2 regions of the Parafilimonas sp. genome follow, and region 1 is predicted to be linked to the other one. Evidence: riboswitches for the same ligand, from Rfam matches in the RefSeq annotation. Region 1 holds a riboswitch; the other holds the start of a gene.
What was found. Region 1 has a riboswitch for cobalamin ahead of ACTHN6_RS20485 (ribonucleotide-diphosphate reductase subunit beta). Riboswitches for the same ligand answer to the same signal wherever they lie in the genome.
Positions count from the first base shown of each region.

Region 1 (4,433 bases):
AATAAGTAATCAGCAATATTAATGTGCCTAAAATGATCATTGAAATAATGCCGTTAAGCCACAAAACCGATAAACCCTCCAGCGGCTCGGATTTTGCCCAGGCAAAGGTTTTCAAATAAATTAAAGATGTTATGCCCACAACGAGCGTAACAATAAGCTGTGCCATGCTGCCCGCCACATTTAAAGCAACAGAACGCAAACGGTTTCCTTCTTTCATATACAAAGCACGGGCAGGATACTCTCCAAAACCATTTGGCAAAAACAACGATAATGCCAGCCCCGATAAAATAGCTTTAATCGCGGTTATGAAATTCACCTTCTCCACCGGGCGCATTAATAGCTGCCATTTACGTGCTTCAATGCTCCAGTTTAAACAAAGCAGTAAAAAAAGGCCTACGATTTTCCATATATTTTTTGATGCAAAAGAGTTTTTAAGTACCTCTAATTTCTGCGGAAGATCAGGTTGCGTTTCCACTTTTTTGTAAATGATATAAACCAGTACAATAAAAAGCAACGGCCCTAAAACATAATTCAATAAAATCTTTAATTGCTTTGCAAGATGTTTTTTTTGCATGAAGTTTAATAATGTACAAATAGTACTTTCACATTTCAATGAATAACGCTTCAAAAATAATTCTCGGAATTGATCCCGGCACCGTTATCATGGGCTACGCCGTTTTATCAATAAAAGGCAATGAAATAAAACTGCTGCACATGGACGTTTTAAAACTTACTGCACAAAAAGATACTTATCAAAAACTCGAAATTATTTTTTCAAAAGTAAGTGAACTTATAAAAAACTATAATCCTAATATGTTTGCCATAGAAGCGCCGTTTTATGGCAAGAACGTTCAAAGTATGCTTAAACTCGGCCGGGCGCAGGGCGTGGCCATTGCAGCAGCTATGCAGGCTGCATTGCCTGTAACGGAATACTCTCCCAAAAAAATAAAACAATCCATTACCGGCAATGGCAATTCAACCAAAGAACAGGTATATAAAATGCTGCAGCAAATGTTAAAGCTGGAAGAAGAACCACATTTTTTTGATGCAACCGATGCATTGGCCGTGGCGCTCTGCCATCATTATGCATCGGGCACAATTGTTTCAGCTCAGAAAAAATCTTTTAAAGGCTGGAAAGAATTTATTGCGAATAACCCGGGCAGGTTTATCAATAACCAGTAACAAACGGTTATTTAATCAATGCTCAATAACCAATATATAAAAGTGAACTGCTGAACAATATATATCTCTCATCGCCCTGTTTCCCGGAAAAGAAAACCAATATTTTGTTTTCAACAAAAGGTGCATAACAATTCCCCGCATTTTTATTTTGGGTTATTACTTTACATGCATGTTTTGGTTAACGCCGCAATTAGCGCGGGCACGTTATTAAAAGGGAATTTCGTGAAAATCGAAAACTATCCCGTAGCTGTGAGCTCTGTGAAAATTGTTTATATTAAATGTCACTGTAATTATAACGGGAAGGCTATAAACAATAGAGCAAGTCAGAAGACCTGCCAGAATATCATAAGCAATCATGCCTTCGAAGGAAAGGTGGGATCTGATTTTACACTAACAGGGTTCGCTGTCCGAATCGCCCTGTGTTTGTCAGCTTCTTTCCTCTTTATCAAGGCGGTTGTATTTAAAAAATGTGGAGATCCTGATCGCCTGCATTAACAGAAATTGTAAAAGCTTAGCATTTATATTGATCCATTATAAACCTTATATACGCCGGGCTTTTATTTCTGCATTAAACAATTTTCTTTTGTTCATGATGGCGTTATACTGTAAGGACAGTGTGCGTCTAAAAATAAATAACTATGGGCCTATTTGATAAGAGAATTCAATACAAACCATTTGAATACCCGGAAGTACTTCAGTTTACTACTGCCATAAATAAATCTTTTTGGGTTCATTCAGAAATTGATTTCACTGCCGATGTTCAGGACTTTCATGCCCATTTAACGCCGGCAGAGCAAAATGCTATAAAAAACAGCCTGCTTGCCATTGCACAGGTGGAAGTAGCAGTGAAATCGTTTTGGGGAAACCTGTACCATCATTTTCCAAAACCTGAAATTAACGGGCTGGGCGCAACTTTTGCCGAATGTGAGTTCAGGCATTCCGAAGCATATTCCCGCCTGCTGGAAGTGCTCGGTTATAATAATGAATTTGAGGGTTTGCTGCAGGTGCCTGTAATAAAGGAGCGCATCGATTATCTTTCAACTGCATTGCAGCATACAAAATCAAGCGACAAAAAAGAATATGTTTTTTCACTCATTCTTTTTAGCATGTTGATTGAAAACGTAAGCCTTTTCAGCCAGTTTGCCATTATCCTCGCGTTTACCAGGTTTAAAGGACTTATGAAAAATGTAAGCAATATTATTGCCTGGACTTCAGTGGATGAACAAATACATGCCAATGCAGGAATTTTTTTAATCAATAAACTGAAAGAAGAATACCCGGAAATATTTACCGAAAATATGATTGGCATGGTTCGCGATCTTGTAGATCAATCTATCTATACTGAAATCCGTATAATCGACTGGATTTTCAATGCAGGTGAATTAGACTTCATCCGTAAATATGATCTCGCTAATTTCATGAAGAAACGGGCAGATGACAGCCTCATCCAAATAGGCCTGCAACCCTTATTTAATATCAGCCATGCACAAAGCGCTCCTATGGTTTGGTTTGAGGAAGAAGTCTTCTCCAACAGCCTCGACGATTTTTTTGCCAAACGCCCGGTGGAATATACCAAGTTTGACAAGAGTATTTCTGCTGACGATTTATTTTAAACCTGTTTATAAATTCTTACGATCTAATCATCCTTTAAATTTTTTGTAATGACAACATTGTTTGATGCAGCAGACACGCCACCTGCCGCCCAGCTATCAGATATAGCCGGAAAATACGAGCAGGAAAAGCTCTGGTGGAAAAATGAAGAAAGTGAACAAATATTAAACCGCGGTTATCTTTTAAAAGGAGAAACCATAGATGGCGCTATTGAAAGAATCTGCACGGCTGCTGCACAGCGTTTATATAAACCGGAATTAAAAGACGCGTTCCGCGAAATGATAGAACGCGGATGGATGAGCCTGAGTTCACCCATTTGGGCAAATATGGGTACGGAACGCGGGCTGCCTATCTCCTGCTTTAACGTGCATGTGCCGGATTATATTGAAGGTATAACCCATAAGCTGGGCGAAGTAATTATGCAAACCAAACTGGGCGGCGGCACTTCCGCTTATTTCGGCGCCTTACGGGAAAGGGGCAGCGCCGTTACAGATAATGGTAAAAGCAGCGGCGCGGTAAGTTTTATGCGGTTATTTGATACGGCAATGGATACGGTTTCGCAGGGCGGTGTTCGCCGTGGCGCTTTTGCAGCTTACCTGGATATTGATCATGGCGATATAGAAGAATTTCTTTCTATCAAAGACATTGGCCACCCCATACAAAATCTTTTTTACGGCGTATGTGTACCAGACTACTGGATGCAGGATATGATTGATGGCGATAAGAAGAAGAGGGAGATTTGGGCAAAAGTATTGGAGAGCCGGCAGCAGAAAGGCCTGCCTTATATATTCTTTACAGATAATGTAAACAGGAATAAGCCAAAGGTGTATAAAGATGCCGACTTAACCATTCATGCCAGTAACCTTTGTTCTGAGATCATGCTGCCTTCAACAGAAGACGAATCTTTTATCTGTTGCCTTTCCTCCATGAACCTTGAACTGTATGATGAATGGAAAGATACGAATGCTGTTAAGCTGGCTATATTTTTCCTGGATGCTGTGCTGCAGGAATTCATTACCAAAACAGAGGGCAATCATTACCTTAAATCTGCCAACCTGTTTGCCAAAAGACACCGGGCCCTGGGATTGGGCGTTCTGGGCTGGCATTCTTATTTGCAAAAAAATATGATCCCTTTTGAAGGATTAAGGGCCAAGCAATTAACTTCCCTGATATTTAAAGATATTCAGACCAAGGCGATAAAAGCCAGCAAAGATTTGGCATGGATATATGGAGAACCTGAAATACTGAAAGGTTATGGCTTAAGAAATACAACCCTGCTTGCAATAGCACCCACCACTTCTTCTTCAGCCATACTGGGCCAAACCTCACCGGGTATTGAACCGTATAGCAGCAATTACTATAAAGCCGGTTTGTCAAAAGGAAACTTTATCCGCAAGAATAAATACCTGAAAGAGGTACTTATAAAGAAAGGTATTGACAATGAAGATACCTGGCGCAATATCATGCTGAATCACGGCAGTGTTCAACATATTAAAGAATTGTCGGCTGAAGAAAAAGAGGTTTTTAAAACCTTTAAAGAAATAAGCCAGCTCGAAATAATCCAGCAGGCATCCATTCGCCAGCAATATATTGACCAGTCGCAAAGCCTCAACTTAAATATACCTGCAGACCTGCCTGTA
Region 1 covers NZ_JBQCIT010000057.1:60,195-64,627, forward strand. The annotation lists gene ACTHN6_RS20475 (lysylphosphatidylglycerol synthase transmembrane domain-containing protein) at 1-574, opposite strand, end outside; gene ruvC (crossover junction endodeoxyribonuclease RuvC) at 613-1,182, shown strand; cobalamin riboswitch at 1,341-1,536, shown strand; gene ACTHN6_RS20485 (ribonucleotide-diphosphate reductase subunit beta) at 1,821-2,795, shown strand; gene ACTHN6_RS20490 (ribonucleoside-diphosphate reductase subunit alpha) at 2,844-4,433, shown strand, end outside.

Region 2 (4,433 bases), on a different contig from region 1:
CTGAATATCATACTCCCCTGAAAGCAATGCCTTATGTAAAGCTAATGCTGCATCTTTTCCCCCGCTCCAGTTAAAAAATGAAGGTGTCTTCAACATGGTTATTTTGGTTTGAGTAAATATCTTTTCTAAATAATACATTCCTGTTCTAAGCAGCAGCAAACAGTTTGCGCCTAAACAATCGCGGTAACGATCTTCAATAAAATCCTTTCCTCGATACTGAATTGTATGCCGTAACATTGGCACTGTAATATATTGCCTGCTTTGCGCTCAAAGATACAGCCGCAACGCGGACAAATCTTTTCTTCATAAGCAGGCATACAATATTATGCCTCTTCAATATTTCTTTGCCTTGACCAAATAAAGATTTTTATGGACATCCAAACACCGCGGCAACATTCTTATACGCGCTTTATAATTTGAAACGAAGGCCGGCATTTACCGTTGTGCCTTGTACAGCATAGCCATACACTTCATAGTAGTTTGTGGTATTGGCAATATTCTTTATATCAACAAAAACATTCAAATGTTTCTTCAGAAAACTGTATTGAATATAAGCGCCCCATAAAGTGTAAGCATTTAAATCAACCTGGGAAGACAGGAATGTTTCCGGATCAAAATAATTATCGGTGCGCTTGCCCGTTACCTGCAAAGTGGTGCTTACATACAAAGACGGTGTTATGTTATAACCTGCAAATAGTTTAACAGCATTCTTCGGCCTGCGCACAAGATTAAAATAGCTGGTGTCTTTACCGGAAGTTTTATCTGTAAGCTTGCCGGTTATATACGCATAAGAGGCGCTTAATTGCAAATTTTTGTTATTGTAATTCACCTCAGCCTGTACGCCATAATCATGTTGCCTGTTTAAATTTTCATAACCATTGGCGCCATAAATAATTACATCATTGATATAACGGTTAAAACCATTAACCGTAACCGCTAATTTTTTATCTATAAAAAAAGTTTGCGCACCGGCTTCCTGCGTGTTTGATTTTTCGGGCTTCAGGCGTGGATTAGCGCCATAAGGCCCAAACAATTCGCTGATAGAAGGCGCCCTGAAACCGCTTGTAACGTTTGCAAAAATTTTTACGGTATTGTTTATAAGATAAGAAGGATTAAAACTGTATGTAAGGTTATCGCCGTATTGATTGTGATGATTGTACCTGCCGCCGAGCTCAAGATTAAAACCATTATTACTGTGTAAAAAGAAAGATATATACGGGCTGATAATGCTGTTGGTGCTATCAACATCTTTTATTCTATAAGATTGATAATTCAATCCTGCCACCATTTGTATATGCCTGCTGAAGGTTTGATTGACGTAGGCTTCCGCATGATTAAACTTCCCGCTCGACTGAAAAGCATACGAGCTCCTGTAATCACGTTTTGTGAAATCATAGCCATAATTAAAATGCAAGCTGCCATTTTTATAATTATAGTTGCCGTTAAGCCCTGTATTTACAAGCGAAGAGATATATGTGTTTGGTGCATCCATAAATGCATCAGCATCATAACCGCCTTTAAAATGCGTGTAACGGAAATAAGGTGAAAGCTTAAACTTATCCGTTATATTAATACCAATAATTCCCTGCAAGGCATGCTGCGTAAATCCATCTTTATCAAAACCTGCTTTGCCTGTTGTATCTTTTGCTTCGCTTATGCCATCAGTATTATAATAAGTATAATTCAGATTATATTCCAGCAACTTAGCTTTCTGGCTTATATTGGCATTGCCTTTAATACTGTTATAGCTGCCATAAGTAAGCAACCCGTTTAACTGCGGCTTTTTTGTATCCGGTTTTTTTGAAATGATATTTACAACACCGGCCACTGCATTGGACCCATATAAAGTACTTTGGCTGCCCTGCAAAATTTCAATGCGCTCAACATTGTCGAGCGATAATAAACGCAAATCAAAGCTGCCGCCAACGCCTGCAGGTTCATTGAGTGGAATACCATCCAGTAAAATCAGGGTGTATTTATCTGTTGCGCCAAGCAGGTATAATGATTTGTCTTTGCCGGGATTGCTTGTTGCGCTGTTAATAGTAATGCCAACCTGTTCATTTAATATTTGCGCCAGGTCTTTGCTGCCGCTGCGTTCAATCTGGTCTTTGGTAATTACTTTAATAACCTTGCCCGTTTCGCTCATTTTCTTGGGCGATTTTGTTGCGGTAACTACTACATCATCCAATAAATTTTCTGATGAATCTGTTTGCGCTTTTACAAATTGTGTAAGCGCCAATACAAGTGCGGTAACAATAATTTTTTTCATGCTCATTCTTCTTTTGAATGTTTTAAATGTTTTTGAAGAATGAACTTTCGCGAAGAATAATAGAAATGAAAATGTCTTCTGCAGTAAGACCTTATCATTCTGCCTTTCACCCGAAAGCCCAGATAATATTTTTGTTTGGCAGGTCTTCTGGCTTGCCGGCTGCTGAAATCCTTCCCGTTCGTTCCCGAACAGTGGTTTTATATTCAGCAGGTGAATAATGAATAAGATAGAATACTCATAATTCACAAAGCTTACAGCTACGGGGATAGCTCCTGATTTTAACAGGATTCCCTTTTAATTTGTCAGATGAAAATTCTTCCATCCTTCAAAACCAAACCGGCGGCAAATGTAGTTATTTGAAAATATCAAAAAAGAAATGATTTTCCTTTCATAAAATTTCCGGCAGGCAACAAAAATTTTAGCCGTTATTGCAACGCTTTATCATTTGCCATTGTCAGCTAAACATCCGGATGGACTATAAAGAACTTGTAAAGAATTGCCTTAGAGGAAAGTCGGAAGCGCAAAAACAACTATATAATCATTTTGCAGCTGACATGTATGGCATTTGCTACAGATATACTAAATCTGCAGCCGATGCGGAAGATGTTTTGCAGGAAGGTTTTATAAAGGTTTTTCGCAATCTTCAGCACTACCGGCAGGAGGGCGAGCTGGGCGCATGGATACGGCGCATCATGGTAAATACAGCCTTGAATTATCTTAAGCAGAGTAAACGCTACAGCACAGAAATGCTATATGAAGAAGACAATCTTCACCCGGTATCTACAGAAAATCCGATGATTCATTTACAGGCAAAAGAACTGGCAGATTTAATACGGCAATTGCCAACCGGATGCCAAACTATTTTTAACCTTCACGCAGTGGAAGGTTTTACGCATGTGGAGATTGGCGAAATGCTGGGCATACATACCGGCACTTCAAGATCGCAGTATGCGAGGGCAAGAACAATGATGGTTGCCTGGATTGAGAAAAGAAATGAGAAAATTAAACAACAGCGGTATGCAGGAAAATGAATTTGAAAAACAGGTGAAAAATTTGATGGAGGGCTTTAAGCCGGCTCCGTCTGATGAAGCCTGGGCAAAAATAAGCCGCAGGCTGAAGGAGAAGCGCCGGCGCAGGTTGCCCTTCGTTTTTTTGCTGGCTACAGGTTTGGCTGCTGCGGGATTGCTATTTTATTACACAGGCAATAAAAAAGACACAGTACAAAATACAGTTGCAACAAATAACAGCAATACAGCTATTGCACAGGATAGCGCAGCCTTCGACTCAGGTGTAGCTGCAATAAACGATGAAGTTGAAAAGAACAATATTGATAGCCGCAAATCTCCATTGCCGCCAGCTAAAAGCCAGGTTAACTTCATCAGCAAAAACGGGCATGGGGTTGGTATTAACAAAAGCATCGGAAAAAATCAAACTCCTATTCCTTCAACTATAACAAAGGGCAATGCCTTAAACAGCAAAGAACAGCCCGGTAATGTTATAACAAATGCTAACAGTGATAACGATAAAGCTGATGCATTGCAAAAAGATATAACACAAGAGAATCCTGAAACAACCCAGGCCATCAATCAACCGCCGGTTACCATTGATAATAACATTGCTAAAAACGACTCAAGCAATACGCTGCACAATAATATAGAAATTGCAAAACCGGTTTTGCAAAACAATAAACTTCCTAAATGGCAGTGGGGTGTAAATGCTTCTTATGGAATGAACCATGCAATTAAAGGCCTTGGCAAACCCGAAAAGTTAGCATCGCAGGCATTATACTCTCCCACAGCTATAATCAGTGGTGACACGGTTTTCAATAAACATGCATATACTTTATCAAAAGCTTACAGTTTTGGGATTGAAGTACAACGCAGCGTATCAAAGAACAGTGTAATAGCCGCAGGATTAAATTTTACGCACCTTTCAACAGAATCTAACGTACGTGGTGTGATTAATGCGAATTATGCTATAAGCCCCAATAATATCGTAAACAATTATTACCGGCCGGGCATTGTGAAAGATTATACCAATAAATATAACTTTATAGAATTACCCGTTTCTTTTCAGCAGCATTTATTTCAGCGCAAAGTGTTTGCATTCGGTTATAATGCAGGGTTTTCTGTGCGGCAATTGCTCAATTCAAATTCTCTTATTT
Region 2 covers NZ_JBQCIT010000031.1:197,827-202,259, forward strand. The annotation lists gene ACTHN6_RS12595 (diphthine--ammonia ligase) at 1-96, opposite strand, end outside; gene ACTHN6_RS12600 (TonB-dependent receptor plug domain-containing protein) at 410-2,269, opposite strand; cobalamin riboswitch at 2,390-2,620, opposite strand; gene ACTHN6_RS12605 (RNA polymerase sigma factor) at 2,740-3,300, shown strand; gene ACTHN6_RS12610 (hypothetical protein) at 3,263-4,433, shown strand, end outside.
Region 2: linked by a shared signal. The riboswitch ahead of ACTHN6_RS12600 (TonB-dependent receptor plug domain-containing protein) and the one ahead of ACTHN6_RS20485 (ribonucleotide-diphosphate reductase subunit beta) in region 1 are both predicted to bind cobalamin.